3 regions of the Enterobacter sp. ECC-219 genome follow, and region 3 is predicted to be linked to each of the others. Evidence: riboswitches for the same ligand, from Rfam matches in the RefSeq annotation. Region 3 holds a riboswitch; each other region holds the start of a gene.
The links. A riboswitch is a leader RNA that binds a small molecule or an ion and turns the genes downstream of it on or off. The one in region 3 is predicted to bind thiamine pyrophosphate.

Region 1: it holds a riboswitch for thiamine pyrophosphate, as region 3 does, so the genes downstream of both, thiB (thiamine ABC transporter substrate binding subunit) here and thiM (hydroxyethylthiazole kinase) in region 3, are expected to answer to the same signal.
Region 2: it holds a riboswitch for thiamine pyrophosphate, as region 3 does, so the genes downstream of both, thiC (phosphomethylpyrimidine synthase ThiC) here and thiM (hydroxyethylthiazole kinase) in region 3, are expected to answer to the same signal.

What each region holds. Positions count from the first base shown of each region.
Region 1 is NZ_CP143680.1:1,435,260-1,445,801, reverse strand. It holds gene leuA (2-isopropylmalate synthase) at 1-889, shown strand, start outside; gene leuB (3-isopropylmalate dehydrogenase) at 889-1,980, shown strand; gene leuC (3-isopropylmalate dehydratase large subunit) at 1,983-3,383, shown strand; gene leuD (3-isopropylmalate dehydratase small subunit) at 3,394-3,999, shown strand; gene V1603_RS06760 (sugar efflux transporter) at 4,086-5,264, opposite strand; gene sgrT (glucose uptake inhibitor SgrT) at 5,385-5,537, opposite strand; gene sgrR (HTH-type transcriptional regulator SgrR) at 5,626-7,281, shown strand; TPP riboswitch at 7,318-7,418, shown strand; gene thiB (thiamine ABC transporter substrate binding subunit) at 7,450-8,433, shown strand; gene thiP (thiamine/thiamine pyrophosphate ABC transporter permease ThiP) at 8,409-10,019, shown strand; gene thiQ (thiamine ABC transporter ATP-binding protein ThiQ) at 10,003-10,542, shown strand, end outside.
Region 2 is NZ_CP143680.1:890,316-900,857, forward strand. It holds gene V1603_RS04120 (diguanylate cyclase domain-containing protein) at 1-744, opposite strand, end outside; gene thiH (2-iminoacetate synthase ThiH) at 1,082-2,209, opposite strand; gene thiG (thiazole synthase) at 2,206-2,976, opposite strand; gene thiS (sulfur carrier protein ThiS) at 2,978-3,178, opposite strand; gene V1603_RS04140 (HesA/MoeB/ThiF family protein) at 3,162-3,917, opposite strand; gene thiE (thiamine phosphate synthase) at 3,910-4,545, opposite strand; gene thiC (phosphomethylpyrimidine synthase ThiC) at 4,545-6,440, opposite strand; TPP riboswitch at 6,519-6,630, opposite strand; gene V1603_RS04155 (Rsd/AlgQ family anti-sigma factor) at 6,685-7,182, opposite strand; gene nudC (NAD(+) diphosphatase) at 7,278-8,051, shown strand; gene hemE (uroporphyrinogen decarboxylase) at 8,090-9,154, shown strand; gene nfi (deoxyribonuclease V) at 9,164-9,835, shown strand; gene V1603_RS04175 (YjaG family protein) at 9,877-10,467, shown strand.
Region 3 is NZ_CP143680.1:3,999,064-4,009,605, reverse strand. It holds gene V1603_RS19060 (hypothetical protein) at 1-41, shown strand, start outside; gene V1603_RS19055 (hypothetical protein) at 149-568, shown strand; gene V1603_RS19050 (AIPR family protein) at 753-2,471, opposite strand; partial or broken gene V1603_RS19045 (transposase) at 2,837-3,348, opposite strand; gene V1603_RS19040 (hypothetical protein) at 3,450-3,914, shown strand; gene V1603_RS19035 (helix-turn-helix domain-containing protein) at 3,915-4,355, shown strand; TPP riboswitch at 4,632-4,728, shown strand; gene thiM (hydroxyethylthiazole kinase) at 4,764-5,534, shown strand; gene thiD (bifunctional hydroxymethylpyrimidine kinase/phosphomethylpyrimidine kinase) at 5,531-6,331, shown strand; gene V1603_RS19020 (GntR family transcriptional regulator) at 6,374-7,120, shown strand; gene V1603_RS19015 (PfkB family carbohydrate kinase) at 7,094-8,047, opposite strand; gene V1603_RS19010 (ADP-ribosylglycohydrolase family protein) at 8,044-9,048, opposite strand; gene V1603_RS19005 (nucleoside permease) at 9,045-10,322, opposite strand.

The sequences.
Region 1 (10,542 bases), 2.5 Mb from region 3:
GATGAACGGTATCGGCGAGCGCGCGGGCAACTGTTCGCTGGAAGAAGTGATTATGGCAATCAAGGTGCGCAAAGACATCATGGACGTGCACACCCGCATCAATCACAACGAAATCTGGCGCACCAGCCAGACCGTCAGCCAGATTTGCAACATGCCGATTCCGGCCAACAAGGCGATTGTCGGCACCGGCGCCTTCGCACACTCCTCCGGCATTCACCAGGACGGCGTGCTGAAGAACCGTGAAAACTACGAAATCATGACCCCGGAATCTATCGGCCTGAACCAGGTGCAGTTGAACCTGACCTCCCGTTCCGGCCGTGCGGCGGTGAAACACCGTATGGAAGAGATGGGCTATCAGGACAGCGATTACAACATGGATCAGCTGTACGACGCGTTCCTGAAGCTGGCCGACAAGAAAGGCCAGGTGTTCGATTACGACCTGGAAGCGCTGGCCTTCATCAACAAGCAGCAGGAAGAGCCAGAGCACTTCCGTCTGGATTACTTCAACGTGCAGTCCGGCTCCAGCGACATCGCCACCGCCTCGGTCAAACTGGCCTGCGGTGATGAAATTAAAGCGGAAGCGGCAAACGGCAACGGCCCTGTCGACGCTATCTATCAGGCGATCAACCGCGTCACCGAGTACGACGTTGAGTTAGTGAAGTATGACCTGACGGCGAAAGGACATGGTAAAGATGCGCTGGGTCAGGTGGATATCGTCGTCAACTACAATGGCCGCCGTTTCCACGGTGTGGGCCTGGCGACGGATATTGTCGAATCCTCCGCGAAAGCGATGGTGCATGTCCTGAACAACATCTGGCGCGCCGCTGAAGTCGAAAAAGAGTTGCAACGCAAAGCTCAGAATAAAGAGAACAACAAGGAAACCGTGTAATGTCGAAGAATTACCATATTGCTGTGTTGCCGGGTGATGGTATTGGCCCGGAAGTAATGGCACAGGCGCTGAAAGTACTGGAAGCCGTTCGCACGCGTTTTGCGATGAAAATTACCACCAGCCACTACGACGTGGGCGGTATTGCGATTGATAATCACGGAACGCCATTGCCGAAAGCCACCGTTGAAGGCTGCGAAAATGCCGATGCCGTGCTGTTTGGCTCCGTCGGTGGCCCAAAATGGGAACATCTCCCGCCGGCAGAGCAACCAGAGCGCGGCGCGCTGCTGCCGCTGCGTAAACATTTTAAGCTGTTCAGCAACCTGCGTCCGGCGAAGCTGTATCAGGGGCTGGAAGAGTTCTGCCCGCTGCGCGCGGACATCGCGGCCAACGGATTCGACATTCTCTGCGTGCGCGAGCTGACGGGTGGGATCTACTTTGGTCAGCCAAAAGGTCGCGAAGGCAGCGGCCAGCATGAGAAAGCGTTTGATACCGAGGTGTATCACCGTTTCGAAATTGAACGTATCGCCCATATCGCGTTTGAGTCAGCACGTAAGCGCCGCCATAAGGTGACCTCCATTGATAAAGCGAACGTGCTGCAGTCGTCCATTTTGTGGCGCGAGATCGTCAGTGAAGTCGCTAAGCAGTACCCGGACGTTGAGCTGTCGCACATGTACATCGACAACGCAACGATGCAGCTGATTAAGGATCCGTCCCAGTTTGACGTGCTGCTCTGCTCCAACCTGTTCGGCGATATCTTGTCTGACGAGTGCGCGATGATCACCGGTTCTATGGGCATGCTGCCATCCGCCAGTCTGAATGAAGAAGGCTTTGGACTGTACGAACCGGCGGGCGGCTCCGCACCGGATATCGCCGGCAAAAACATTGCTAATCCGATTGCGCAGATCCTCTCCCTGGCCCTGCTGCTGCGCTATAGCCTCGATGCAGGCGACGCAGCAACCGCAATTGAAAACGCCATTAACCGGGCGTTAGAAGAAGGCGTCCGTACCGGTGACTTAGCGCGCGGCACGGCAGCAGTCAGTACCGATGAAATGGGCGACATTATTGCCCGCTATGTCGCTGAAGGGGTGTAATCATGGCTAAGACGTTATATGAAAAGTTGTTTGATGCGCACGTTGTTTACGAGGCACCAAACGAAACCCCGCTGCTGTACATTGACCGTCATCTGGTACACGAAGTGACCTCTCCGCAGGCATTTGACGGCCTGCGCGCGCACAAGCGCCCGGTACGTCAGCCGGGTAAAACCTTCGCGACTATGGATCACAACGTCTCCACCCAGACCAAAGACATTAATGCCTCGGGTGAGATGGCGCGTATCCAGATGCAGGAGCTGATCAAGAACTGCAACGAGTTTGGCGTTGAGCTGTATGACCTGAACCATCCGTATCAGGGCATCGTCCACGTGATGGGGCCTGAGCAGGGTATTACCCTGCCGGGCATGACCATCGTCTGCGGAGACTCCCATACCGCAACCCACGGCGCGTTTGGCGCGCTGGCCTTCGGGATCGGCACGTCTGAAGTGGAACACGTTCTGGCGACCCAGACCCTGAAGCAGGGCCGCGCCAAAACCATGAAAATTGAAGTAAAGGGTAAAGCCGCTCCGGGCATTACCGCGAAGGACATCGTGCTGGCCATCATCGGTAAAACCGGCAGCGCGGGCGGTACCGGCCACGTTGTGGAATTTTGCGGCGACGCGATTCAGGCGCTGAGCATGGAAGGTCGTATGACCCTATGCAACATGGCTATTGAGATGGGCGCAAAAGCTGGCCTGGTCGCGCCGGACGAAACCACCTTCAACTATGTGAAAGGCCGTCTGCATGCGCCGAAGGGTCAGGATTTTGACGACGCGGTGGCGTACTGGAAAACCCTGAAAACCGACGACGGCGCGACCTTCGATACCGTTGTCACGCTGCAGGCGGAAGAGATCGCCCCTCAGGTGACCTGGGGCACCAATCCGGGCCAGGTGATTTCCGTCAACGACAGCATCCCGGACCCGGCGTCCTTCGCCGATCCGGTCGAGCGCGCCAGTGCGGAAAAAGCGCTGGCCTATATGGGACTGAAGCCAGGCGTACCGTTGACCGATGTCGCCATTGATAAAGTCTTTATCGGTTCCTGCACCAACTCACGTATCGAGGATTTACGCGCGGCGGCAGAGATTGCCAAAGGCCGTAAAGTGGCGCCGGGCGTGCAGGCGCTGGTGGTTCCAGGCTCCGGTCCGGTGAAAGCCCAGGCGGAAGCGGAAGGTCTGGATAAGATCTTCATCGAAGCAGGCTTCGAGTGGCGCCTGCCGGGCTGCTCAATGTGTCTGGCGATGAACAACGACCGCCTGAATCCGGGCGAGCGCTGCGCCTCTACCAGCAACCGTAACTTTGAAGGCCGTCAGGGCCGCGGTGGACGCACCCATCTGGTCAGCCCGGCAATGGCCGCCGCCGCGGCAGTTACCGGCCATTTCGCCGATATTCGCAGCCTGAAATAAGGAGACAATCATGGCAGAAAAATTTACCCAACATACGGGCCGTGTTGTCCCGCTGGACGCCGCTAACGTCGATACGGACGCGATCATTCCTAAGCAGTTTTTGCAGAAAGTGACCCGCACCGGTTTTGGCGCACACCTGTTTAACGACTGGCGTTTTCTGGACGACAAAGGCGAAGTGCCGAACCCGGAATTCGTCCTGAACTTCCCGGAATACAAAGGTGCCTCCATTCTGCTGGCGCGGGAAAACTTCGGCTGCGGCTCATCGCGTGAGCATGCGCCATGGGCGTTGACCGACTACGGCTTTAAGGTAGTTATCGCCCCGAGCTTCGCGGATATCTTTTACGGCAACAGCTTCAACAATCAGCTGCTGCCGGTGACGCTGAGCGACGAGCAGGTCGATGAATTGTTCGCGCTGGTTAAGGCGAACCCGGGCATGGCGTTTGAGGTGGATCTGGAAGGGGAAGTGGTGAAAGCCGGGGATAAGACCTACAGCTTCAGCATCGATGCCTTCCGTCGCCACTGCATGCTGAACGGTCTGGACAGCATTGGCCTGACGCTCCAGCACGAGGACGCCATCTCCGCGTACGAGAAAAAACAGCCTGCGTTTATGGGCTAAAAGCAGTGGCCCGCTGCACGCGGGCCATTGCTTCCCTCCGATACCTGTCAGACAATCGTTTCATTTCGTGAAGCCACCTCCCGGAATCAAACATCCTTGACCCGGCAGGTCAGCCCAAGCGTAACCACCGAAATCGCCGCAATCACCCAGTAAACCGAGGCATGGCCATAGCTTTGCGCCAGCGCCCCCTGAATCACCCCCGCCAGAATAACGCCCGTCGAAATGCTGTTGGTAAAAAGCGTGGTCGCAGAGCCTGCGCGTCCGGGCATAAGATCCTGGAACCAGAGCATGCCGATCCCGGCAACGATGCCAATAAACACAGCGTTAAACAGCTGCAGCGCAAGCAGCGCTTCACGCGAATGGAAAAGGATCAGTCCCGCGTAAAACAGCACCCCGGCCGCCACGGCGACGATCATCATCCGACGCTTTCCGAAGCGCTTCACGTAATACCCCGCCAGAATCATCGCTGGAATTTCCAGCCCGGCAGCTGTGCCCATTAAGATCCCGGCAAGCTTGTCCGGCAGGCCCAGATCGCTGCTGATCCACAGCGGCATATCAATGATGTACATGGTGTTGCAGGTCCACATCAGCGTGGAGGCAATAAACAGCATGCGGACGTTTTTATCCTGCCAGCCGCTCACCTGCGTGATGGGCTTATCCGTCGTCTGCTCAATCCGAGCGACGGACGGCAGCGCAAAGGCAATCAGCGCCAGGCTAATAATAAAAATGCCTGCCGCGATAGAAAACATGACCGTGAAGCCATAGTTCAGCGCCAGCATGAAGGCCAGCGGCGGGCCGATGACCCATGCAAGAGAGAGCTGCGCACGCATCACCGAGCTGAACATCACCACCTCCCGCGCCGAGCTGTCGGCGTATTCACGGGCCAGCGCGAACAGCTGCGGCATGGCGGTATTGGCAAGAGAGGCCAGCAGCACGCCGCAGGTAATGAGCGTCAGGTAGTGCCGGTTAAAGGCAAAAAGCAGCGCGTTGCCCACGGCCATCGCGCAGCAAAAGAGGATCAGCCTGCGGCGATCGCCCTGGCTGTCCGATCGTTTCGCCAGTCCCAGGCTAACGAGGATCCCGGCAATGGCGTTAACGGTATAAAACAGGCCAACCCAAAACGGCTGTGCGCCCACCTCGCGGCTGAGGAACAGGCTCAGCGTCGGCGCCTGTAGGGCCCCCGCCACGCCCATCATAAAGGCCACCAGCATAAAAGCGGCATATACGCCATTCAGGCGGCGCCCCATCGTCATCAACCACAGCATGCGCAAGTCCTTGTGAAAGCGAATCGAAATTGGGTGAAAGAATAAACGAAAAAAGCCAGCAAAAACATTTTGCTGGCGGGTGATAAACACCAATACTCAGTCACACATGATCGAGGCGAGTTAGCGGGAAGAGGTCGGTTTCGTAACGTCCCACTGCATCAGTTCTTCCAATATTTTCAGCCGTTGCTCTGCACACTGGCGGGCCAGCCAGGACGATCCTTTTGTCGCTGAAAAGTACTGCTGATAAAACTGACGTGCGGTAGACCTCTTCATAATTTACCTCCTCACTTCATCGGAAAGCATTATTGGCCTAATATAGGGATTAATAAATTGCTGATTTTTTGTCAGGAGTTCCTCTTTTATGCCATCCGGTCGACTGCAACAACAATTTATCCGCCTGTGGCAGTGCTGCGAGGGTCAATCGCAGGAGACCACGCTTAACGAGCTGGCAGAACTTCTCAACTGCTCTCGCCGCCATATGCGCACGTTGCTCAACACCATGCAGCAGCAGGGCTGGCTAAGCTGGGAGGCCGAGGCCGGACGCGGCAAGCGCTCTCGCTTAACCTTCCTCTATACTGGTCTGGCGCTGCAGCAACAGCGGGCGGAGGATCTGCTGGAGCAGGATCGCATCGATCAGCTGGTCCAGCTGGTGGGCGACAAGGCCGCCGTGCGCCAGATGCTGGTCTCGCATCTGGGGCGCAGCTTTCGTCAGGGCCGCCACATTATGCGGGTGCTCTACTATCGGCCAATGAAAAACCTGTTGCCCGGCACGGCGTTACGTCGTTCTGAAACCCATATGGCCCGGCAGATATTCAGCGGCCTGACGAAAATAAATGAGGAAAACGGGGAACTGGAAGCGGACATCGCGCACCACTGGCAGCAGCTTTCCCCCCTGCACTGGCGTTTCTTTTTACGCCCGGGCATTCACTTCCACCACGGACGCGAGCTGGAGATGAGTGACGTCATCACCTCCCTGGAACGCGCCCGCACGCTTCCGCTCTATTCACACGTCTCGCGGATCCACTCCCCCACGGCCTGGACGCTGGACATTGAATTGTCGCAGCCGGACATATGGCTGCCGTGGCTGCTGGGCTACGTGCCCTCAATGATCCTGCCCGGCGAATGGCGATCGCTGAACAATTTTGCCAGCCTGCCGATTGGCACGGGCCCCTACTCCGTGACGCGCAATACCAACAACCAGCTCAAAATCCGCGCCTTTGATGACTATTTTGGCTATCGGGCGCTGATCGACGAAGTGAACGTCTGGGTATTACCGGATCTCAACGAAGAGCTGAGCGCAGGCCTGACGCTGGAAGGCCCCACAACAAGCGAAAAGGCGTTCGAAAGTCGCCTGGAGGAGGGCTGTTACTACCTGCTCTTTGACAGCCGCAGCCACCGCGGAGCAAACCACGACGTCCGCACGTGGATCAGCCATGTTCTGGCCCCGGCTAACCTGATTTATCACGCAGAGGAGCAATACCAGACCTGGTGGTTCCCGGCATATGGCCTGCTTCCGCGCTGGCACCATGCTCAGCCGGTGCGCAGTGGAAAACCTGCCGGGCTGGAGACCATCACCCTCAGCTACTATCGCGATCACATTGAGCACCGTTTTATCGCGAAGATTATGAGCAAGCTGCTGGCGGCCGAAGGCGTGACGCTGGCGATACAGGAAGTCGATTATGATGAATGGCACCGCGGGGATGTCGTCAGCGATATCTGGCTCAATAGCGCCAACTTCACGCTGCCGCTTGATTTCTCGCTCTTTTCTCACCTGTATGAAGTGCCCCTCATTCAGCACTGTATCAACCGGGACTGGCAGCAGGACGCCGCGAAGTGGCGGGCAGGCGAAATGGATCTGGCCGCATGGTGCCAAGAGCTGCTGGCCGGGCAGACGATCGTACCGTTGATCCACCACTGGCTGCTGATCCAGGGACAGCGCAGCATGCGCGGCCTGCGGATGAACACCCTGGGCTGGTTTGATTTTAAATCCGCCTGGTTTGCGCCGCCGGAACCATAACGCTTTCGAAATATTCACCAAATCATTACAATAGCGCCGTTCTCAACGGGGTGCTGCATCACAGATGTGCGCTGAGATAATACCCGTCGAACCTGATCCGGATAACGCCGGCGAAGGGATTTGAGGCTGTCGCTCAAAATCCTTTGCCACTCAACTCTGAGGTGCAAAGTGTTAAAAAAAGTTTTCCCCCTGCTGGCGCTGTTTGCGCTGCCTGCTTTCGCGAAACCCGTCCTGACGGTCTACACCTACGATTCCTTCTCCGCCGACTGGGGCCCTGGCCCGGTGGTAAAAAAAGCCTTTGAAGCCGACTGCAACTGCGAGCTGAAGTTCGTGGCGCTGGAAGATGGCGTGTCGCTGCTCAACCGTCTGCGCATGGAAGGGAAAAACAGCAAGGCCGACGTGGTGCTCGGGCTGGATAACAACCTGCTGGAAGCCGCGACGCAAACCAGACTGTTTGCCAAAAGCGGCGTGGCGGCAGATGCCGTCAACGTGCCGGGCGGCTGGAAAAACGACACCTTTGTGCCGTTCGATTACGGCTATTTTGCTTTTGTTTACGACAAAAATAAGCTGAAAAACCCACCGAAAAGCCTGAAAGAGCTGGTGGAAAGTGACCAGAAGTGGCGCGTGATCTATGAAGATCCGCGTACCAGCACGCCGGGTCTGGGCCTGCTGCTGTGGATGCAGAAAGTCTATGGAGATAAAGCGCCGGAAGCGTGGCAGAAACTGGCCGCAAAAACCGTCACCGTGACCAAGGGCTGGAGCGAAGCCTACGGCCTGTTCCTGAAAGGCGAAAGCGATCTGGTGCTGAGCTACACCACCTCTCCGGCCTACCACATCATCGCAGAGAAGAAAGACAACTACGCCGCCGCGAATTTTGCTGAAGGGCACTATCTGCAGGTGGAAGTGGCAGCGCGTACCGCCGCCAGCAAACAGCCGGAGCTGGCCGAGAAGTTCCTGAAGTTCATGGTTTCACCGGCGTTCCAGAATGCGATTCCCGCAGGCAACTGGATGTATCCGGTCACCAGCGTTACCCTGCCCGCAGGTTTCGAGCAGTTGACCAAACCAACAACCTCGCTGGAATTTACGCCGCAGCAGGTCGCCGCGCAGCGTGCAGCATGGGTAAGTGAATGGCAACGCGCCGTCAGCCGTTAATTCCCGGCTGGTTAATCCCCGGCCTGCTCGCCGCCATGCTGATGGTGGTGGTCAGCCTGGGGGCATTCCTTGCGTTGTGGTTTAATGCGCCAGAGAGCGATCTGCTCGCGCTCTGGCACGACAGCTATCTCTGGCACGTTATCCGGTTCTCTTTCTGGCAGGCGTTTCTTTCTGCGCTGCTGTCAGCGATCCCGGCCATTTTCCTCGCGCGAGCGCTGTACCGCCGGCGTTTTCCTGGCAGGCAGGCTCTGCTGCGCCTGTGCGCCATGACGCTGATCCTGCCAGTTCTGGTGGCCGTTTTTGGCATTCTGAGCGTCTACGGTCGTCAGGGCTGGCTGGCTTCGCTCTTTGCATCTTTGGGGCTGGAGTGGACCTTTTCCCCTTACGGGCTGAAGGGCATCCTGCTGGCGCACATTTTCTTCAATATGCCGATGGCGACGCGCCTCTTTTTACAGGCGCTGGAAAACATTCCCGGCGAACAGCGCCAGATTGCGGCTCAGCTCGGCATGCGCGGCTGGTCGTTCTTCCGCTTTGTCGAATGGCCGTGGCTGCGACGTCAGATTGCCCCGGTGGCCGCGCTAATCTTTATGCTCTGCTTCGCCAGCTTTGCCACCGTGCTTTCGCTCGGCGGCGGGCCGCAGGCCACCACCATCGAGCTGGCGATTTATCAGGCCTTAAGTTACGACTACGATCCGGGCCGCGCCGCGCTGCTGGCGATGGTGCAGATGGCGTGCTGTCTGGTGCTGGTGCTGCTGAGCCAGCGACTGAGTAAAGCCATTCCCGCTGGCAGTAATCAAATAACCGGCTGGCGCGACCCGCAGGACAGCCTGCACAGCCGCGTCGCCGATTTTATCCTGATTACGCTGGCGCTCATGCTGCTGCTGCCGCCGCTGCTGGCCGTTATCGTTGACGGACTGAACCTCAATCTCACGTCCGTCCTGCAGCAGCCCGTCCTCTGGGAAGCGACGTGGACCTCGCTGCGCATCGCGCTGGCAGCCGGGCTGGTCTGTGTACTTCTGACCATGATGCTGCTCTGGAGCAGCCGCGAGCTCTACGCGCGTCATGCTCGTAAAACCGGACAGGCGCTGGAGCTGACGGGCATGCTGATTCTGGCGATGCCGGGCATCGTGCTGGCGACGGGCTTCTTTTTACTGTTCAATAGCACCATCGGCCTGCCGGAAAGCGCCGACGGCATCGTCATTTTTACCAACGCCTTAATGGCCATCCCTTACGCGCTTAAGGTGCTGGAAAACCCGATGCGCGACGTCAACAGCCGTTACGGTTTACTGTGCCAGTCGCTGGGCATGCAGGGCTGGCAGCGACTGAAGGTGGTCGAACTCCGCGCGCTAAAACGGCCGCTCGCCCAGGCGCTGGCGTTTGCTTGCGTGCTGTCGATTGGCGATTTTGGCGTGGTAGCCCTCTTTGGCAACGAAGATTTCCGCACGCTGCCGTTCTGGCTCTATCAGCAAATCGGCTCTTATCGCAGTCAGGACGGCGCGGTCACCGCGCTGTTACTGCTGCTGCTGTGCTTTGCCTTATTTACCGTTATCGAAAAACTTCCGGGGCGCGATGTTAACACTGACTGATGTAACCTGGCTTTACCAGCATCTGCCGATGCGCTTCACGCTCTCCGTGCGCCAGGGGGAGATGATCGCCGTACTTGGCCCAAGCGGCGCGGGAAAAAGCACGCTGCTTAATTTGATTGCGGGTTTTCTTCAGCCGGCAAGCGGCGCGATCGTCATTGAAAATCACGATCATACCCACACGCCGCCCGCAAAACGTCCGGTCTCAATGCTGTTCCAGGAAAACAACCTGTTTACCCATCTGACGGTGCGGCAAAACATCGCTCTGGGAATGCATCCGGGGCTCAGGCTGAACGACGCCCAGCGCCAGAAGCTGGAGATCATTGCCGCACAGATGGGGATCACCGGGTTCATCGACAGGCTGCCGGGCGAGCTTTCCGGCGGCCAGCGTCAGCGCGTGGCGCTGGCGCGTTGTCTGGTGCGAGAGCAGCCAATACTGCTGCTGGATGAGCCCTTCTCGGCGCTCGATCCCGCTCTGCGCCAGGAGATGCTGGCGCTGGTGCAGGACGTCTGTCAGCGCCAGCAA
Region 2 (10,542 bases), 1.9 Mb from region 3:
ATGGCCTTCACCACTGGTCATTTTGTCCATCAGCGCTTCGCTCACGTACTGTTTGAAGAGCGCGCCAGTATCAGGGTGCAGCACGACGGCGCCATCACGTTCGACGACGAAGAATTCCCCCTGAACAGGGGCGACCATCTGACGCAGAGTGTAGCCCATTGACGTCAAATCAAGATGAAACGCGAGCGTGCCCTTAAGGCGGCCTTCTGGTGAAATTAACGGCTTATAGACTGTTACCGTTGGGTGGCCGGTGAAGTAATCCATATAGGGGCGGGTATAGTGGCTAAAGATACTGGCTTCAGCCTGGGCGACAAACCACGGCCGCGTCCGGGGATCGAAAGTTTTGCTCTTTTCCGTGGGGAGCACTTCCGGCGCGCGCAGATAATGTCCCTGCGTGTCTACCAGCGAGATGGATGACACGGTCGGCATCAGATTCTGCAAATGCATCATCATCTGCAGACCTTGCGTCGGGTTAAGGTTGAGGGTCTCGTTTAGCTTGTCGTCGCGCGCAAAGTAGATGGCGGAGCGTCCCAGAATATAGTCATTTTCACGCAGGATAGACTCGGTGTAGTTCACCGCAAGGTTATGGGTGAAATTCCCATTAATCTTATGATAGTCCTCAAGAAAATCCTTTTGTTGCGAAAGCGTGACCACGACTGCGATCAGCGCAAAACTGCACAGGATCCCCGCGAAGCTAAGCATGATTGGCCGGGTAAAAGAGAGCTTTTTGCTGTGAAGTGCCATGAGTTGTACATCGATCCTGATGGTGAATACTTTTCGTCTGCCGATATCCTCTCAGCATAGTCGCTGTCCTGCGGTTAGCGGTGAATTATACGGAACCCGATTTAAGACGAGATGATTTATCTTAAGAATCACTAAGAAATATCTTATTCAAGCCATGTCGCCCATCTTATGCACGGAGTCTGAGGCAGGGCGAAACGAGGAAGAAGCTTTTCGCCCTGGTCAGCGTCCGTTGCTGACCTGATGACAATAAAAAACCGGACGATAGCTGACAATCATCCGGTTTTGCCTTTCCGTAGCGCCTCGACAATTTTTTACCGTGTTGCAGTGCGTTTCATCGTCATTGCGAGGCTCTTCCCAGCCAGCTGTCCCAGTCTTTCCAGACAGGCTGCAGACCCTGTGCCGTCAGGGCGGCGGCAACGGCTTCTGGACGCCGTCCGTCATGCGGTGCAAACTGCTCCAGCTCCGGATGGTCGTCTGCATACCCGCCCGGCTGCGTTTTGGAAAACGCGCTGACGTTGTTAATCGCAAGGGGAATGACGCGATCGCGAAACGCCGGGGACTCACGTGTTGAGAGCGATAATTCTACTTCCGGGGCGAGCAGGCGAAACGCGCAGATGGTCTGCACCAGCTGGCGCTCATCCATCAGCGAAGCCGGTTCAATGCCTCCTGCGCAGGGGCGAAGGCGCGGGAAGGAGATGGAGTATCGGGTTTGCCAGTAGTGTTGCTGCAGCCACAGCAGATGTTCTGCCACCATGTAGCAATCAACCCGCCAGCTGTCTGAAAGCCCAATTAGCGCACCCAGCCCGATTTTGTCGATCCCGGCACGGCCCAGCCTGTCCGGCGTTTCCAGCCGGAAGAAGAAATCCTGCTTCTTCCCCTTCAGGTGATGCCGGGCGTACGTCGTCTCGTGGTAAGTTTCCTGATAGACCATGACCCCATCCAGCCCGAGCGTTTTTAACTCTGCATACTCGTCCTGCGACAGGGGCTGAACCTCCATCTGCAACGACGCAAACTCCCGACGTATCGCCGGAAGATGCTGACGGAAGTAGTCCATTCCCACTTTCCCCTGATGCTCGCCCGTAACCAGCAGAAGATGCTCAAACCCCATTTCACGAATGGCGGCACACTCGCGTGCGATCTCCTCTTCATCGAGCGTTTTCCGCTTGATGCGGTTGCTCATGGAGAAACCACAGTAGGTACAGTCGTTGGCGCACAGGTTCGAAAGATAGAGCGGGACGTAGAAGCTTACCGTGTTGCCAAACCGTTGCCGGGTGAGGCGCTGAGCGCGCTGTGCCATCGGTTCAAGGTAGGCGCTGGCTGCCGGAGAGAGCAGGGCCATCAGATCCTCACGGGTCAAATGACGGGCATTCAGCGCGCGTTCCACGTCAGCCGCCGTTTTGCTGTTAATGCGCAGGGCTATGTCGTCCCAGTTAAGCTCGCGCCAGCGCTCGGTAAACGTGCTCATGAGAGCGCCTCCAGAAAACCGGTCAGCGGGCTGGTAGCCTGTGCCTGGAAACTGCGTGAGCCGGGACCTGATTCTCTGGCCAGCACGCCAGCCTCCACGGCAAGACGGAACGCGCGCGCCATCATCACCGGATCGTCAGCTACCGCAATCGCGGTATTCACCAGCACCGCGTCGGCACCCATCTCCAGCGCCTGCGCGGCGTGGCTGGGAACGCCGATGCCCGCATCCACCACCACCGGCACGGTCGCCTGCTCGATGATGATCTCCAGCATTGCGCGGGTTTCCAGCCCCTGATTGGAGCCAATGGGGGCGCCCAGGGGCATGACGGCGGCGCAGCCGACCTCTTCCAGACGCTTACACAACACGGGATCCGCGCCGCAGTAAGGCAGAACGGTAAACCCCTGCTGCACCAGCTTTTCTGCCGCTTTCAGCGTCTCGATCGGGTCGGGCAGCAGCCAGCGGGCATCCGGGTGAATTTCCAGCTTCAGCCAGCGGGTGCCGAGCGCTTCCCGCGCCAGCTGTGCGGCGAAAATCGCCTCTTCGGCCGTTTTGGCGCCGGAGGTGTTAGGCAGCAGCGTGACGCCAGCTTCAAGCAACGGTGCAAGAATGGCATCGCTGTGATGACGCAGATCCACGCGCTTAAGCGCCAGCGTCACCAGCTGGCTGCCGCTTTCGCGAATGGCATCCACCATCAGCTGTGGCGAGGCGAATTTTCCGGTTCCGGTAAACAGATGCGAATCAAAGACTTTATCGGCAATACGTAACATATCAGCCCCCTGCGATAACCTGAAACAGCAGGATCTGGTCGCCTTCATTGACCTGCTGATGTTCCCACTGCTCGCGCGGCAGGATCTGTTGATTGAGCGCCAGCGCCGTTCCCGGCTTAAGCTGGCGTAATTTATCGAGCAGTACGGCAACGGTAAGCCCGTCGTCGCAGCTCATCGGCTCATCGTTAAACAGAATGCGCATCGCGGCCTCCGCATACCGGGCAGCGGCTGGCGCGGTGTAGCGCCAGATGGCGCCAGCCGCTGGAGCGGGCGTCGAACAGGCGCAGCGTGTTGCGCTCCGTCTCCATGCCGCTGAGCAGCTTGATGGCCTCCAGCGCCTGCAGCGTGCCCATCACGCCCACCACCGGACCAAGCACACCCGCCGTGCGGCAGTTGCGCGCTGGCTCGGCATCGTCCGGCCACAGGCAACGGTAGCAGCCCTGCGCCCACGGCGGCGTCAGGACCATCATCTGCCCGCCGAACCCCACCGCGCTGGCGGTGATCAGCGGCGTATTCTCTGCCACGCAGGCGGCGTTGATGGCCTGACGCGTCGCCATATTATCGGTGCAGTCCAGCACCGCGTCGGCAAGGGCGACTTCACGCTGCAAATGTTCACCGCTCAGCCGCGTCTGAAGTGCAATCAGTTCGATATCGGGGTTGAGCTGATTCAGCCTCTGGCGCGTAACCTGCGCTTTAGGCTGGTTGACATCGTCTGTCGTGAAGAGGATTTGCCGCTGCAGGTTGCTGAGGTGCACTTCGTCGTCATCGGCCAGCACCAGCGTGCCCACGCCCGCACCGGCCAGATAGAGCGCGGCGGGCGCGCCTAATCCTCCCAGGCCAACAATCAGCACCCGGCTGGCGAGCAGCTTTTGCTGCCCGTCGATGGCGATATCTTCCAGCAGGATCTGACGGCTGTAGCGCATAAAATCGCGGTCATTCATTGCCAGCTCCTGCCAGCTGTAAAAGCTGTTCGGTGGCGGACCGCCAGTCTGCGGCCTGGGTGATGGCGCTGACGACGGCGATACTGCCGACGCCGGTCTCCAGCACTGCCGGGGCGCGTTCAAGGCTGATTCCGCCAATGGCGACGGTCGGGTAATCGGCAAGGCGCTTAACGTGACTCGCCAGCTGCGTCAGCCCCTGCGGCGCCGAGGGCATCTGCTTGGTTTGCGTCGGGAAGACGTGACCCAGCGCGATGTAAGAGGGGCGGGCCGTCAGCGCCACGTCGATCTCCATGTCATCGTGTGTTGAAACGCCAAGGCGCAGGCCAGCCTGGCGGATGGCGTTCAAATCGGTGGTTTCCAGGTCCTCCTGACCCAAATGGACACCATACGCCTGGTGCTTAATCGCCAGTCGCCAGTAATCGTTGATAAACAGACGCGCGTCGTAACGGCGTCCCAGCGTGATGGCGGCGACCACATCGGCCTCTACCTCTTCATCGCGCTTATCCTTGATGCGCAGCTGGAGGGTGCGAACGCCGGCCTCAAGCAGGCGTTCGATCCACTCCACGCTGTCCACCACCGGATAGAGCCCTAAACGGAAGGGCACGGAGGGGAAATCAGGCTGGTACATTACGCCTCCTCTTTTTTGAGGTAGATTTCGCCGCCTTTCGCGCGGAAGGTTTCTGACATGTCCGCCATGCCGACTTCAATGGTCTGCGCGGCGGCGTAGTCGCGCACCTCCTGGCTAATTTTCATCGAGCAGAACTTCGGCCCGCACATGGAGCAGAAGTGCGCCACCTTACCCGATTCCTGCGGCAGGGTTTCATCGTGGTAGGCGCGGGCGGTGAAGGGATCGAGCGCCAGGTTAAACTGGTCTTCCCAGCGGAATTCAAAGCGCGCTTTGGACATGGCGTTGTCGCGGATTTGCGCACCCGGGTGGCCTTTCGCCAGATCCGCCGCGTGGGCGGCAATCTTGTAGGTAATCAGCCCCTGCTTCACGTCCTCTTTGTTAGGCAGGCCGAGGTGCTCTTTCGGCGTCACGTAGCAGAGCATGGCGCAGCCGAACCAGCCGATCATCGCCGCCCCAATGCCTGACGTGAAGTGGTCATAGCCCGGCGCAATATCGGTCGTCAATGGCCCCAGGGTGTAGAACGGCGCTTCGTGGCAGTGTTCCAGCTCCTCGGTCATGTTGCGGCGGATCATCTGCATCGGCACGTGGCCCGGGCCTTCAATCATTACCTGCACGTCATACTCCCAGGCGATTTTGGTCAGTTCGCCCAGCGTGTGCAGCTCGGCAAACTGCGCTTCGTCGTTGGCGTCGCGAATTGAGCCCGGACGCAGGCCGTCGCCCAGCGACAGCGAGACGTCATAGGCGGCGCAGATTTCGCAGATCTCGCGGAAGTGCTCGTAGAGGAAGTTTTCCTGATGATGGGACAGGCACCACTTCGCCATAATGGAACCGCCGCGCGAGACGATGCCGGTCAGACGCTTCGCCGTCATCGGCACATAGCGCAGCAGCACGCCTGCGTGAATGGTGAAGTAGTCCACACCCTGTTCCGCCTGCTCCAGCAGCGTGTCGCGGAACGCTTCCCAGGTGAGGTTTTCGGCGATGCCGTTGACCTTCTCCAGCGCCTGATAAATCGGGACGGTACCGATCGGCACCGGGCTGTTACGCAGGATCCATTCGCGGGTTTCGTGGATGTAGCGGCCAGTAGAAAGATCCATTACCGTATCCGCGCCCCAGCGCGTTGACCAGACCAGCTTTTCCACCTCTTCTTCGATGGATGACGTCACCGCCGAGTTGCCGATGTTGGCATTGACCTTCACCAGGAAGTTACGGCCGATAATCATCGGCTCGGATTCCGGATGGTTAATGTTGGCGGGGATAATAGCGCGGCCTGCGGCCACTTCGTCGCGCACAAACTCTGGCGTGATGTTTTCCGGCAGGCGAGCGCCAAAGCCTTCGCCCGGATGCTGGTGGCGCAATATTTCGCTGCGGATGCGCTCACGGCCCATGTTTTCACGGATGGCGATGAACTCCATCTCCGGCGTGACGATGCCCTGGCGCGCATAGTGCAACTGGGTCACGCATTTGCCCGCTCTGGCGCGTTTTGGCGTCAGCAGGCCGGTAAAGCGCAGCTCGTCCAGACCGTCGTCGGCCAGACGTTCTTTGGTATACGCAGAGCTGCGCACGCTCAGCTCTTCGCAGTCGTTACGCGCGTCAATCCACGGCTGGCGTAGCTTTGCCAGGCCCTGCTGGACATTGATGGCAACATCAGGGTCACCGTACGGGCCTGAGGTGTCATACACCGGCACGGCTTCGTTGTCTTCGTACTGCGGGTTCTCTTTGCTGCCGCCAATAAGCGTCGGGCTAAGCTGGATTTCACGCATCGGCACGCGGATATCGGCCTGCGAGCCGGTGATGTAGATACGTTTCGAGTTTGGGAAGGCGGTCCCTTCCAGGGTATCGATGAAGCGTTGGGCGTGTTCGCGCTGTTCGCGACGGGTCAATTTAACGATAGACATAGCTCATTCCAAAAGTGAAGGACATGGCTTGTCAGACGACGGATGAAGCAAGAGAAGATCGCCCAGGGGCGATTCAACAGCAGTGTAACTCTTGTTCCCTTCGCAGGTATTAGCCTGATCAGGTTCCGCGGATCCCGAATTAACGGTCTCAGCCCGCGCGTTCAGGCGCTGGGCACTCCGACAAGAAAAATCCCCCTCCGCAGAGGGGCGAATGGTTGTAAATTACTCGTTAACGATTAAGAACTCAAGCCGGGCGCACGACGTTATCTTCGTGGCTGACGTCCAGGCCGTTATCCAGGGCGAGGGCGATCAGCTTATCTTCCAGCGTGAATCGCTCTTCCAGCGCTTCGCCAAGGTCGGAAAGCGCCTGCTGGAACTCAAGATAATTATCGTGATCGATGGCATTCTCGAGCGTGGAATCGTAGTAATCCATGATCTGCTGGGTATTGGCTTCCAGTAGTGGACAAAGTTTGCTGGCCGCTAAACAGGGATTTGTGCCTTCCATTTCGCGGATAATACGTTCATAAATGTTGAAATGGCCGTCGGAAAGGTAGTCGACCAGGCTCTGACAAAAATCATCCAGCGCTTTTTCGTTCAGCCGCATAAAGGATTCTTTGCCAGGCTTAAGACCGACCAGATTGTAATACGCCACGAGGAGATGCTTGCGTACATGTAGCCAGCGATCCACCAGTGTGTTACTTCCTCCAACGCGCTCCGTCAGGCTTTCTAGCTGGTTTAACATGGTCGACTCCGCAAAGTTTAGAATGGGATCTACTTATCCAAAATGTAACCACAATGCTAACAACATGTCAGTGAAGCGAAGGTAGTGCAATAGATATGGATCGTATTATTGAAAAATCAGATCTGGGTTGGTGGATCGTCAGTCACGAACAGAAGTTGTGGCTGCCCGGTGGAGAAATACCCTACGGTGCGGCAGAAACGTTCGATCTCGTGGGCCTGCCTGCGCTCAGGATCGGCGAGTGGCAGGGTGAGCCCGTATGGTTGATCCAACAAGCGCGTCGTCAGGATATGGGATCCGTTCGCCAGGTGCTTGATCTGGATGCGGGACTGTTCCAGCTCGCGGGGCGGGGCGTGCAGCTGGCGGAGTTTTATCGCTCGCACAAATACTGCGGCTATTGCGGGCATACCATGCACCCAAGCAAAACCGAGTGGGCGCTGCTCTGCGGCCACTGCCGTGAACGTTATTATCCGCAGATCGCGCCGTGCATCATCGTCGCTATCCGTCGGGAAGATTCCATCCTGCTGGCGCAGCATACCCGCCATCGCAACGGCATTCATACCGTCCTCGCCGGGTTCGTCGAGGTGGGCGAAACGCTGGAGCAGGCGGTAGCGCGCGAGGTGATGGAAGAGAGCGGAATCAAGGTGAAAAACCTGCGCTACGTCACCTCGCAGCCGTGGCCGTTCCCGATGTCGCTGATGACGGCGTTTATGGCTGAATATGATAGCGGCGAGATCGTTATCGACCAGAAAGAGCTGCTGGAGGCAAACTGGTATCGTTATGACGATCTGCCTCTTTTACCCCCACCGGGTACGGTGGCGCGTCGGCTGATAGAAGATACCGTGGCGATGTGTCGGGCCGAGTATGAGTAGTGTTACACTGAGGCCATGACGCTTAAGGAACTGCAAAAATGACCGAACTGAAGAACGATCGTTATCTGCGTGCGCTGCTGCGCCAGCCCGTTGATGTCACCCCGGTGTGGATGATGCGCCAGGCGGGACGCTATCTGCCAGAGTACAAAGCCACGCGCGCGCAGGCGGGTGATTTTATGTCGCTGTGCAAAAATGCCGAGCTGGCCTGTGAAGTAACGCTCCAGCCGCTGCGCCGCTTCCCGCTGGATGCCGCCATTCTCTTTTCGGACATTCTCACCATTCCGGACGCCATGGGCCTTGGGCTCTATTTTGAAACCGGCGAAGGCCCGCGCTTCACCTCCCCAATCAAAAGCAAAGCCGACGTGGATAAGCTGCCGATCCCCGATCCGGAAGGCGAGCTGGGCTACGTGATGAACGCCGTACGCACCATTCGCCGTGAGCTGAAAGGTGAAGTGCCGCTGATTGGCTTCTCCGGCAGCCCGTGGACGCTGGCGACCTATATGGTTGAAGGGGGCAGCAGCAAAGCCTTCACCATGATTAAAAAGATGATGTACGCCGAGCCGCTGGCCCTGCATGCGCTGCTCGACAAGCTGGCGAAGAGCGTCACCCTCTATCTGAACGCGCAGATTAAAGCGGGCGCGCAGTCGGTGATGATTTTCGATACCTGGGGCGGCGTGCTGACCGGGCGCGATTATCAGCAGTTCTCCCTGTACTACATGCACAAAATCGTCGACGGCCTGCTGCGTGAAAACGAAGGCCGCCGCGTGCCGGTGACGCTGTTCACCAAAGGTGGCGGCCAGTGGCTGGAAGCGATGGCGGCAACCGGCTGCGACGCGCTGGGCCTCGACTGGACCACCGATATCGCCGAAGCGCGCCGTCGCGTGGGCGACAAAGTGGCGCTGCAGGGCAATATGGATCCGTCCATGCTCTATGCGCCGCCAGCCCGCATTGAAGAAGAAGTGTCGACTATACTGTCTGGTTTCGGCCAGGGTGAAGGCCACGTGTTTAACCTCGGCCACGGCATCCATCAGGATGTGCCGCCAGAACACGCAGGCGTATTTGTGGAGGCGGTGCATAGGCTTTCAGCCCAGTATCACAAGTAAGGAGAGGTTATGGATCTCGCGTCGCTACGCGCTCAGCAAATCGAACTGGCTTCATCGGTGATCCGTGAGGATCGTCTGGATAAGGATCCTCCGCAGTACATTGGTGGAGCGGACGTCGGGTTCGAGCAGGGTGGGGAAGTGACGCGAGCGGCGATGGTCGTACTGAAATACCCTTCGCTTGAGCTGGTGGAGTACAAGGTGGCGCGTATCGCGACCACCATGCCGTACATTCCGGGTTTCCTCTCCTTTCGCGAATATCCCGCGCTGCTGGCAGCGTGGGAACAGCTCTCGCAAAAACCTGACCTGCTGTTTGTCGATGGACACGGTATTTCCCACCCGCGCCGCTTAGGCGTTGCCAGCCACTTTGGGCTGCTGGTGGATGTGCCGACCATCGGCGTTGCCAAGAAGCGCCTGTGTGGGGCGTTTGAGCCGCTCTCCCCAGAGCCTGGCGCGCTGGCGCCGCTCATCCATAAAGGCGAGCAGCTGGCGTGGGTCTGGCGCAGCAAGGCGCGCTGTAACCCGCTGTTCATCGCCACCGGGCACCGGGTCAGTATGGACAGCGCCCTGGCGTGGGTTCAGCGCTGCATGAAGGGCTACCGTTTACCTGAGCCGACGCGCTGGGCGGACGCCGTTGCCTCCTCGCGTCCGGCTTTTGTTCGTTGGCAGGAAATTCAGCCGTGATTCAGGTAAACTGCGGCTAATTTTCGATTCGAGACATCATCATGCTACAAAACCCGATTCATCTGCGCCTTGAGAAGCTGGAAAGCTGGCAGCACGTGACGTTTATGGCTTGCCTGTGCGAGCGCATGTATCCCAACTACGCCGCGTTCTGTAAGCAAACGGAGTTTGGCGAAGGCCAGATTTATCGCCGCATCCTGGATTTAATCTGGGAGACGCTGACGGTGAAAGACGCGAAGGTGAACTTCGACTCTCAGCTGGAAAAGCTGGAAGAGGCGATCCCGGTTGCGGATGATTTTGACCTGTACGGAGTTTATCCAGCGATTGATGCCTGCGTCGCGTTAAGCGAGCTGCTCCACTCTCGTCTGAGCGGTGAAACGCTGGAGCACGCTATCGAAGTCAGTAAGGCCTCGATTACCACCGTCGCCATGCTGGAGATGACCCAGGCAGGTCGTGAAATGACCGACGAAGAGCTGCGTGCCAATCCGGCCGTAGAGCAAGAATGGGACATCCAGTGGGAAATTTTCCGCCTGCTGGCAGAGTGTGAAGAACGCGATATTGAGCTGATCAAAGGTCTGCGAGCGGACTTACGTGAGGCCGGTGAGAGCAATATTGGTATAATTTTTAACCAATGAGACAACAAAACGTGATTTAACGCCTGTTTTGTCGCTCCTCGACTCTTCCCTTCTGCCCCCCGTCTGGTCTACATT
Region 3 (10,542 bases):
CATTGTTTCGCAAGGTCTTTCCTGAACTTTGCACTGAATAAGAAAGGGGCGTTGTGCCCCTTCGTATTACCCTATCAAAGCCTTTAACAATATCATAAGCAAATATAGTTGGCTTTTTTTAAGAGCTGGCAATACAAGAGAAAATGTGATGAAAATATTAGCTTTACTTATTTGTTTTATAAGTTCTTTGGCATTTGCTGATGAGACAGGAGGTACTCAAAAAACGAAGATTGTGATCCCACCTGACTTCTTGAAGGAATTCATCACCATAACAAGTGTGAAAATTTCAACTCTTGATGGTTATGTTCCTGAGTTGGGATTGAATAAGAAACTTCCGGCACAGCGTATTGATACGCTGAATTACACGGTGAGAGTGGATTCCACTGATGAAAAATTCATCAGTGATGTAGCTAAAGACGAGCACGGCATAAAAGGGATACTGATTTGTAATAACCCATCAATAAGACCACTGATTATGAGTAAGAATGCTGTTGTTCTTGTATCCGTTGAGAACAAGGAAGGGGAGCCTATGTTTGTTACGCTCTATGACAGTAAAAGCTGCAAGTAAAAATAGTACGCTTGCGCAAGAACTGGTGATCAGCTTTCTCCATTTTCAATCATTACTCTTTTTCGAATGTAATGGTGTAGCGGCATTGCTGCGATGGTCTCACCAGGCTTTCATGTCGAGATTAGCTTAGGATGTACATCCTAAGCCAAATATAGAATATCTCTCTGTGAAATTTCATTGAATATTAAGGTTCATACTCTGGATCGTTAAGAATAGAATTTAAATAATCTTTAAAACGAACCTGAATCATCTTACGAGCATCGGTCAGATTAACCCCGGCAGGATCAAATGTTTCTAACACCTCTTCAAGAATATTTATACACTGCTCATAAGTCCATTCACTCTTGGCTTGATTCATATAAAGTATGTAAAATATCTTTTGCTCAATTTTTTGGATGCTTTCATCAGAGAACGAATATGCTTTCTTTATTTCGAAATAACGTTCGATTATTTCAGGAGCATGTGACAAGTCAAAATTTTTCTCATCAAAAATATCATCGTAGTATTTTCCAAAAATATGTTGCTTTTGGTTTGACGACTTTTCAGGGAATCCTTGAATAGCAAATAAGATCTGACCAAACTGCTCCATACTAATTTTGTAACGATAGTTCTTTTTGTCATCCATCCCCGTATCACCATTCTTTCGAGAATAGATGATGTCATGTTCATCCAATAACTGCTCAAGCTGTATTTGTAGCGTGCTAAGAGATTTTAAATCGACGTTAGATATTGAATTTTGACTATTTGTGTATTCTGCGATTTTATTGGCAGTATCACCACTTGCAGCATTAAATATCCTTACGAGGATTTCACTTTTTGAAAGATAATCAGTGATATGTGACTTTTCAGTAGCATTAAAATCATGGAGAGTTCGAAGGGTTTGACCACCGTTTAACACCTGAATACCTGTAAGGCTTATTCTTACTTTCCTATTTCCATTCACTGGGTGGGCTTTTATATCGTCAGCAATAACAGTTAATCCATTGTTATACATGAAAAATTTTCCTGGGTCTTCGCGTAAGGTTTTAGCGATTGCAGCATTATAGCGAGAGCGTTGCACCAACCCTCTAACGTTATCAAAAAGAACTCCAAAATCTATTTTCTGCTCAGCCAATTCGTCGATATTTTCACAGTTATGATCAAGACGCAAGTCGGCGTTGCGGCATGTCATTCTTATAACATCCGCAGCGTTCAGTCTAACAACATAGGATTTTGATGTTGATATAGAACTTTCTGAATAAGACATCAAAGCATCATTATCGATTATCAATTCTGCATTGATAGGAGCTGGTCGTATGGACATCATACTGGTTATGTGCGGAAGACACACCGACACAACTTCCATGTCATAAAAATTTTTCAACTGCTGTATTGCACTTTCATCATGTTCAATCGGAAACGCTTCATTACTAATCATATATAATGAAAGTTTCCATACATCATTACCATTGAGTAATTCATTTATGGTGTGAACATAATTTTTCAATTTTCCTTCCAAACCATCTAAACTATCATTCATAATACAGTTTACAAGTTTAGTAGAAACAAACGCCTCGTTAAAACTTTGTTTTTGCTCAGCTTTGAAATTTTCACGGAATTTGAAATTGAATAGTTTTATCTCCTTATTCTCCTCATCCATGAAAATAGCATCAATACCATGGTCATCGTAACGACTGCCGATTAAGTAAGAATTGAATTCTGTATCCGTAATGTAATCGCTAATTTTATCAATATCTTTTTCATTACAAAGCGATTCAAGCATGAAAAGATAAAAGCCGAATCTTTGTTGCAATTTAACTTCATGGATAGACTGATTAAATTCATTCGTTTTACTGAACAGATCAAAATATTTTTGGCATTTGATATTAAGAAGTTTGAAATCGTTAATACTGACATGAGACATTTGCAAATTCCTTAGGCGAGTATGCTGTACCTATTATGCCTCATGAAGATGTCTTATGCTTGTGATCCATGCTCTATAACGAGCATTCTGAACAATTAGTTTCCTCTATTAGTGATTGTTAACTAACGCGATGAGCCACTTTAAAAGAGGAAAAGAGGGATATGGCCTCCATTGGCAGCCACTTGACGATCTGCTCTAACCGCCCCATTGCTTAAACCATCGAGCAACCTCATTTGATGCCACATGTCCTGGGATTTTATCTCGCCCAAATATCACAACATTATCACTGCGCAGTTAAGGATTTGCGTGGCCATTAATGAGAATGATTCTTGATATGTAAGTTTTAACTATTCAGTCTCACTTGGGTATACCCGCTTGTGATTGACGTGAAGGCCCTCCCGACGCAACAGCTGCCAGATGCGGCGGTAGCCAAAACGCCTGCGCTCTAGTGCCAGCTCAGTGATGCGCCCTGATAAATGCGCATCAGCTGCCGGACGCTGAGCCTCATAGCGGCAGGTCGAAAGGGACAAACCTGTAAGCCTGCAGGCACGACGTTGCGACAGACCGGTCGCATCACACATAAACTCAACGACTTCCCGCTTCTGGCCTGTCGTCAGTACTTTCGCCCCAGAGCCACCTGAAGTGCCTCCTTATCCAGCATGGCTTCGGCAAGTAGCTTCCTGAGGCGGGCGTTCTCCTCTTCAAGAGATTTGAGCCGCTTCACCTCAGGAACTTCCATGCCACCAAACTTTTTGCGCCAGGTGTAGAAAGTGGCGTCGGAAAGGGCGTGCTTACGGCAGAGCTCACGGGCAGAAACTCCGGCTTCCGCTTCGCGAAGAATACTGATGATCTGTTCGTCGGAAAAACGCTTCTTCATGAGGATGTCCTCATGTGGCTTATGAAGACATTACTAACATCGGGGTATATTAATCAACGGGGAGCAGGTCAAACAGTGACAATCTTAAGAAAGTGCTATACGTGGCTCTCGACGGCGGTGGCGTAATGCATACCGAGTGTGATTCTTCATACAGCTTCTTTGCGTACACTTTTAATCAGATACTGAAGGCCGCAACGTGGGCAAAAAGTTTCACTGTGCTTGGCGCTGGTGTAAATCGCAGCGGGTTTGTCTGGATGGCAGAGAACGTCGCTCAGAAGGCGGTTCAGGAAGCGGGTGAACACCTTCAGCCTGATCCCGAGAGACGTAAGCATAAAAAAGTGCCTATCAAGATCGTGGTTGTTCTCTCGGAAGATATCAATAGAGCGGGGCAGTCAGAACTCGCAAATGTCTTTAATAATCATCTGAACGAGATTCGGCAGACTGTTGGCAAGGAATTTATCTTCGCCACTAACAGGGATAAAACCATCTGCGACTTCCAGACCATCGGACTCACTGAGCTTGGTGATCGCATGGGAGGGGAAGCAGTCTCGATGTCGAGCTACTGAATGAACAACTACCAAGGTGTTCATTGTGCCGTGTTCCTCGGATGTGCAAATTTGGGCGATAAAGACCGTAAGCGATGGGCAGACTATTGCGAACGTATCGGTTGGGATTTTGAAACGGTGATGGAGAAGAAGCGCCAGGCAATGTATTTTGAACGGTGCTACCAATTTCTTAGCCGAACATCCATTCGCAACACTGATACCGATCACCCTCTGGTGTTTGTCGTTCCCGACATGGCGGCAGCGGAATACCTCAAAACCTATTACTTCCCTGGCTCAACCATCGTATGCCTTGGAATCAAGAAAGCTGGAAAGCAGCAGGAAACGCGTTTGAAGATGCTGGAACATAAGGCTCAAGGGCTAACACCGAAGGAAACGGCTGAAGCGATGGGTGTGTCTCTGAGAACAGTTCGAAGCTACTGGAACCAAGAGGTTTGCTTATGATCACCGCACTTTATTGGTATCTGCTATTCCTGTTTATCTGGGATGTAATCCGCACCTTTGAACGACGTAGAAAAACAGAACGCAAAACTGAATCTCGGAATCCATGAGGTTTGGGTTATATCACAAAGGAGCTTAACGGCCCCTTTTTTCGTTTCTTTGGTGGGGTACAAACTGAGGTACAAGCTGGGGTACAGCGTGAAGAAGCGATAACCGGAAGGGCGGGCTTGCAACAGCAAGTAACTTCCCCTAATCTGGCAAAAAGTAAGTCAATTCTTACCAAATGACTCGGGGTGCCCTTCTTTGTGAAGGCTGAGAAATACCCGTATTACCTGATCTGGATAATGCCAGCGTAGGGAAGTCAGATGCCTTCCCGGTCATCGCTTCTTCACGCAAGGCAGGAGCGAACCCATGCAGCCTGACCTGCTCGATTTACACGTTTTACACCACTTCCGCACCCGTTGTCCGCTTACCCATTGTATGACCAACGATGTCGTACAGACCTTTACGGCCAACGTTTTGCTGGCACTTGGCGCATCCCCTGCAATGGTGGTTGAGGCCGAAGAGGCTGAACAGTTCGCCGCCGTCGCTGACGCGCTGCTGGTTAACGTCGGGACGCTGACTGCGCCGCGCGCGCAGGCGATGCGTCGGGCAATAGAAAGCGCCGTAGCGGCAGGCAAGCCCTGGACGCTGGATCCGGTTGCCGTGGGCGCCCTGACGTTCCGCACCCGTTTTTGCCATCAAATCCTTGCCCTGCAACCGGCCGCCATTCGCGGCAACGCTTCAGAAATCCTGGCTCTGGCGGGAATGAGCGCGGGCGGGCGCGGCGTCGATACAACCGACACCGCGGCCAGCGCGCTACCTGCCGCTCAGGCGCTGGCCCGGCAAACCAATGCCATCGTAGTGGTCACCGGTGAGGTGGATTACATCACTGATGGGCAACGCACCCGCACGGTTACGGGAGGTGATCCGCTGATGACCCGCGTGGTGGGAACCGGATGCGCGCTTTCTGCCGTCGTAGCGGCCAGCTGTTCGCTGCCGGGGGACAGGCTGGATAACGTTGCCGCCGCTTGCGGATGGATGAAGCGAGCCGGAACGGCAGCCGTTACGCGCTCGCGCGGGCCAGGCAGTTTTGCCGCCGCGTTCCTGGATGAACTCTACACGCTGGAGGAGCAGGCATGAAGCGGATTAACGCCCTGACCATAGCCGGCACCGATCCCAGCGGCGGCGCGGGCATCCAGGCCGATCTGAAAACCTTCTCGGCCCTTGGCGCGTACGGCTGCTCAGTGATTACCGCGCTGGTGGCACAAAACACGCGCGGCGTGCAGTCGGTCTACCGCATCGAGCCGGATTTTGTTGCCGCGCAGCTGGATTCGGTGTTCAGCGATGTGCGTATTGATACCACCAAGATCGGCATGCTGGCCGAAACGGACATTGTGGAAGCGGTGGCCGAACGGCTTAAGCGCTATCAGGTGCAAAATGTGGTGCTGGATACCGTCATGCTGGCAAAAAGCGGCGATCCGCTGCTCTCCGCCTCCGCCGTCGAGACGCTGCGCAATAAGCTGCTGCCGCAGGTGGCGCTCATCACGCCCAATCTGCCGGAAGCCGCCGCGCTGCTGGGCGCGCCGCACGCGCAAACTGAACGGGAAATGAAAGAGCAGGGCAATGCGCTGCTGGCGATGGGCTGCGGGGCGGTGCTGATGAAGGGCGGGCATCTGGATGATGCTGAAAGCCCGGACTGGCTTTTTACCCGTGACGGCGAAATGCGGTTTACCGCCCCGCGCGTGCAGACCAAAAACACCCACGGCACAGGGTGCACCCTCTCAGCCGCGCTGGCGGCGCTGCGCCCGCGGCATGACGGCTGGGCCGATACGGTACGCGAAGCGAAATCCTGGCTCTCGGCGGCGCTGGCAAAAGCCGATACTCTGGAAGTCGGTCACGGTATTGGGCCGGTTCATCATTTTCATGCGTGGTGGTAACCCAGTATACTGGCAGGAAACACCACGCCTGAGAATACAGAGATGGAACAAGCGCATACCCGGTTAATCGCTCAACTGACTGAACGGATCGCCGCGCCTGACAACACGCCGCTGTACCTGAAATTTGCCGAAACGGTAAAAAACGCGGTGCGCAGCGGGGTGCTGGAGCACGGGAACATTTTGCCCGGCGAGCGCGATCTGAGCCAGTTAACCGGCGTGTCGCGGATCACCGTGCGCAAAGCGATGCAGGCGCTGGAAGCCGAGGGGGTTGTGACGCGTGCCCGGGGTTACGGCACGCAAATTAACAACATCTTCGAATACTCGCTCAAGGCAGCGCGCGGTTTCTCTCAGCAGGTAGTGCTGCGCGGTAAAACGCCAAACACGCTGTGGGTCAATAAACGCGTGGTGAAATGCCCGGAAGAGGTGGCGGGCCACCTGTCGCTGGAGCCGAACAGCGACGTCTTTTTGCTGAAGCGTATTCGCTATGTGGATGACGATGCGGTGTCGATTGAAGAGTCCTGGGTACCGGTCGGGCTCATTCCCGATCCGGATGCGATAGGGATTTCGCTGTACGACTACTTCCGCAGTCAGAATATCTTCCCGCAGCGCACCCGTTCTCGGGTCAGCGCCCGCATGCCGGACAGCGAGTTTCAGGCGCACATTAAGATGGACGAAAAAATACCGGTGCTGGTGATCAAGCAGGTTGCGCTTGACCAGCAGCACCGGCCGATTGAGTACAGCATCAGCTACTGTCGCAGCGATCTATACGTCTTTGTGTGCGAGGAGTAATTCCTCACGCGTGGGCGCGCAATCCCCGCCGCGGTGGCTAACCACCCAGGACGCCACGGCATTTCCCAGCAAAACGGCGTCTGCCAGTGACCATCCCGCCGCCAGCCCGGCAAGCGTGCCGCCCGCGTGGCTGTCGCCTGCACCAATGGTGTCCACCACCGTGGCGGGAAACGCCGGAACAACGCCCGAGACGGCACCGTCATACCATGTAGCACCGTCTTTATCGTGGCGCACAATCAGCGCGGCGCCGAAGCGCTGCTGCCACACCTCACCCAGGTGTTCAGCCTCCACACCCAGCCTTTCAGCAGCGAGCTCCGCTTCCTGACGATTAAGCGACACGATCGGTTTACAGGCCATAATCCGCGTCATCAGCGCGTCGGGAATATCCGCGATGCGCGGGCCGAAATCGATAAGCGCCGTCACGTCCTGCAACCCTTCCAGCCAGCCCGTCAGCAGCTCGCCGCACGGCGAGGCCAGTTGGTAGCCGGAGAGATAAACCAGACTGTTTTGCGGAACGTATAGCTCGTCAAGCCAGCGCTGCTGCCACTGGTTCTCGACGCCGCTAAAGGACATAAAGGTGCGCTCGCCGTCAGGCTCCACCAGCGCCAGACACCAGCCGTTGTCGCCGGTTTCAGCCTCCACGGCGCTGCGCAGATCCTGCTTCGCCATCGCGTTGCGGATAATATCCGCCCACACGCCGTGGCCGACGGGAAGGGCGTTTTGCGCCACAATGCCGAGCCGTTTCAGGGCGATGGCGATATTCAGCGCGCAGCCGCCAATATTTACCCCCTGCTGTTTAAGCTCGATATCACACCCGCGCCAGGGCAGGGCGTAGGCGTCGGCGATGACGTCAATTACCGCCGCGCCCAGCACCGTCACCGGGCGGGTGGCGTGCAGGGTGTCGAGACGTTGGGCAAATGAATTCATACGCCCTCCCTTTGCTCCCTGAAGTGCAGCAGCTTCTCGCTGTAGTGGCCAAAATCGAGCTGGTTAACGGCGTCGAGCTCGGCCTTCAGCGCCGGGTCAATCGCCTGAACGCCGTGGAGCGCGCCGCAGATGGCTGTCGCCATCGCGCCGATGGTGTCGGTATCTCCGCCCAAATTGGCGCATAAAATCGCGCAGCGGTTCGGGTCGGTTCCCGCCAGTTCCACCATCGCAATGGCCGCCGGAACGGACTCGATGGTGCTGGTTCCTGCGCCAGTGAGCTGATAAATCTGCTCGCTGGCGGAGTCGATCCCGTTGGCTTCCCGTACGGTCTTAAGCGCCAGCTCAATGCGCGCCGCCAGCGACGCGCTGAAGGTGGTGGTTTTTACCTCCTGCGCATAGCGGGCGATCCCCGGCAGCGCATCGACGATGTTCTGCCAGCGCTCTCCGTCGATGGCGCGGGAAACCGCCCAGGCAATCACCACCGCACCGGCGATGGCAAGATCCGATTTATGTGTCGGGCTGGAGGCCAGCGCCACCTGCCCCACAAAGTGTTCCAGCCGCGTCGCCGGGAGAAGGCAGCCCAGCGGGGAGGCGCGCATCGCCGCCCCGTTAGTCACGCCGTTGTTGTCCAGCTCGCTGACCGGCTTACCGTCCCGGATCGCGTTAAGCGCGATTTTCGAGGTCGGGCCAAGCACGTTCTTATTAAACGCGTCGAAGTCGAGCGCCCAGTTCAGGATATGCTTGCCGATAACGTCCGCGTTAATCTCGCCGTCGCACTCGATGATCGCATCCGCCAGGCACAGCGCCATCGAGGTATCGTCGGTGAACTCTGCCTGCCTGAAATAGCAGGCCGCGTTATTCTCTGCCGGGCCGGGTAAAAAGCGGTCGATCCAGCCGAAGTGCGCTTTGACGCGCTTTCTCGGCCACAGCTCCGACGGCATGCCCATCGCATCCCCTAACGCCTGCCCGTAAAGGGCCCCGAGAATACGGTCTTGTTTCATTTAACTTCCCCTTGTGTCAGCGCGGTATCGCCATCAACCACCTCAATTGCGGTGATCTCTTTATCCGATTCGCGGAAAAACAGCATAAACAGCACGGCAATCACGGCAATCATGATTGCACCAAATGTCCACATTCCGGCCCAGTTGAAGGTCAGCCCATTCACCGGCTCTTTGTAGGCGAACATTTTTTCCATCATTACGCCGCCCAGGCGGTATCCCAGCAGGCTACCAAAGCCCTGGCAGCACAGCGTAATCAGGCCCTGCGCGGCGGTTCGCATATGCGCCGGCGCCTTTTTGTCCACGTAGATATACGCGGTGACGTAATAGAAGTCGTAGCTCACGCCGTGCAGCAGAATACCGAGGAACAGCAGGGCGTAGGTGAAGTACTGCTCCGCACCGCCGTAGACGAAGAACCCGTAGCGGATGGCGGCGGTAATCAGGCCCAGCAGTAAGACCTTCTTAATACCAAAGCGTTTGGTAAAGAACGGCAGGGCAAGCATAAAGAAGATTTCGGAGAACTGGCCGAGCGTCATCCAACCGGTGGCGTTTTTCATGCCCACTTCGGTGAGATAGCCGTTGGCGAAGATGTAGTAGAAAGCCAGCGGCATGGCGAACAGGAACGAGCAGAAGAAGAACACCAGGAAGTTTTTGTCGCGCAGCAGGATCAGCGCATCCAGCCCCAGCATGACTTTGAAATCCAGCTTGCCGGTACTTTTCGGCGGTGTGTTCGGCAGGAACAGGGCAAAGACGCCGAGCAGGGCGGAGCTGGCTGCCGTCATCAGCAGCGGGATATTGGTGTCGGAAATATCGTTGTAGCCCAGCATCTGCGGCAGAAACCCGCACGCCAGCCCCGAGGCGATCCAGCCGATGGTGCCCATCACGCGGATGCGCGGGAAGTCGGCCTCAACGTCATCCACGTTCGCGAAGGCGATACTGTTGGTCAGCGCGATGGTCGGCATATAGGTCAGGGAGTAAACCAGCAGCAGCGGGAAGAAGGTATTGAACTGAGTTTGCTGCGCGGCGAAGTACATCAGGATCGCGCCGGCAAACATCAGCACCGACAGCACCTTCTGCGCGGCGAAGAAGCGGTCCGTCAGCGAGCCGACCAGGATCGGGGAGAGGATCGCGGCAATCGCGGTACAGGCGTAAGACCAGCCGATTTCCCCGGCGGTAAACCCGCTTTTGCTCAGCCACAGCCACAATGGCACAAACCACGCGCCCCAGATAAACCATTCAACAAACATCATGAATGACAGTTGGACTTTCGTTTTCATTTTTTAATCCTGCATGTCAGAGAGGGTACGCCTTTAACATACCACTCAATAATACCTTTTAAATACCTTTGTGGCGATTGTTTGATCAATGTAACAGTTTTGTTGTACACGAATCGAGCCAGCAGATTGTGCTGAAAAAAAATGCAAATGGTGGAAAATCTGTTAAGTCGGTACCAGGCTTAGTCTGCCCATAAAAAATGGGACTGGATAAACACACACC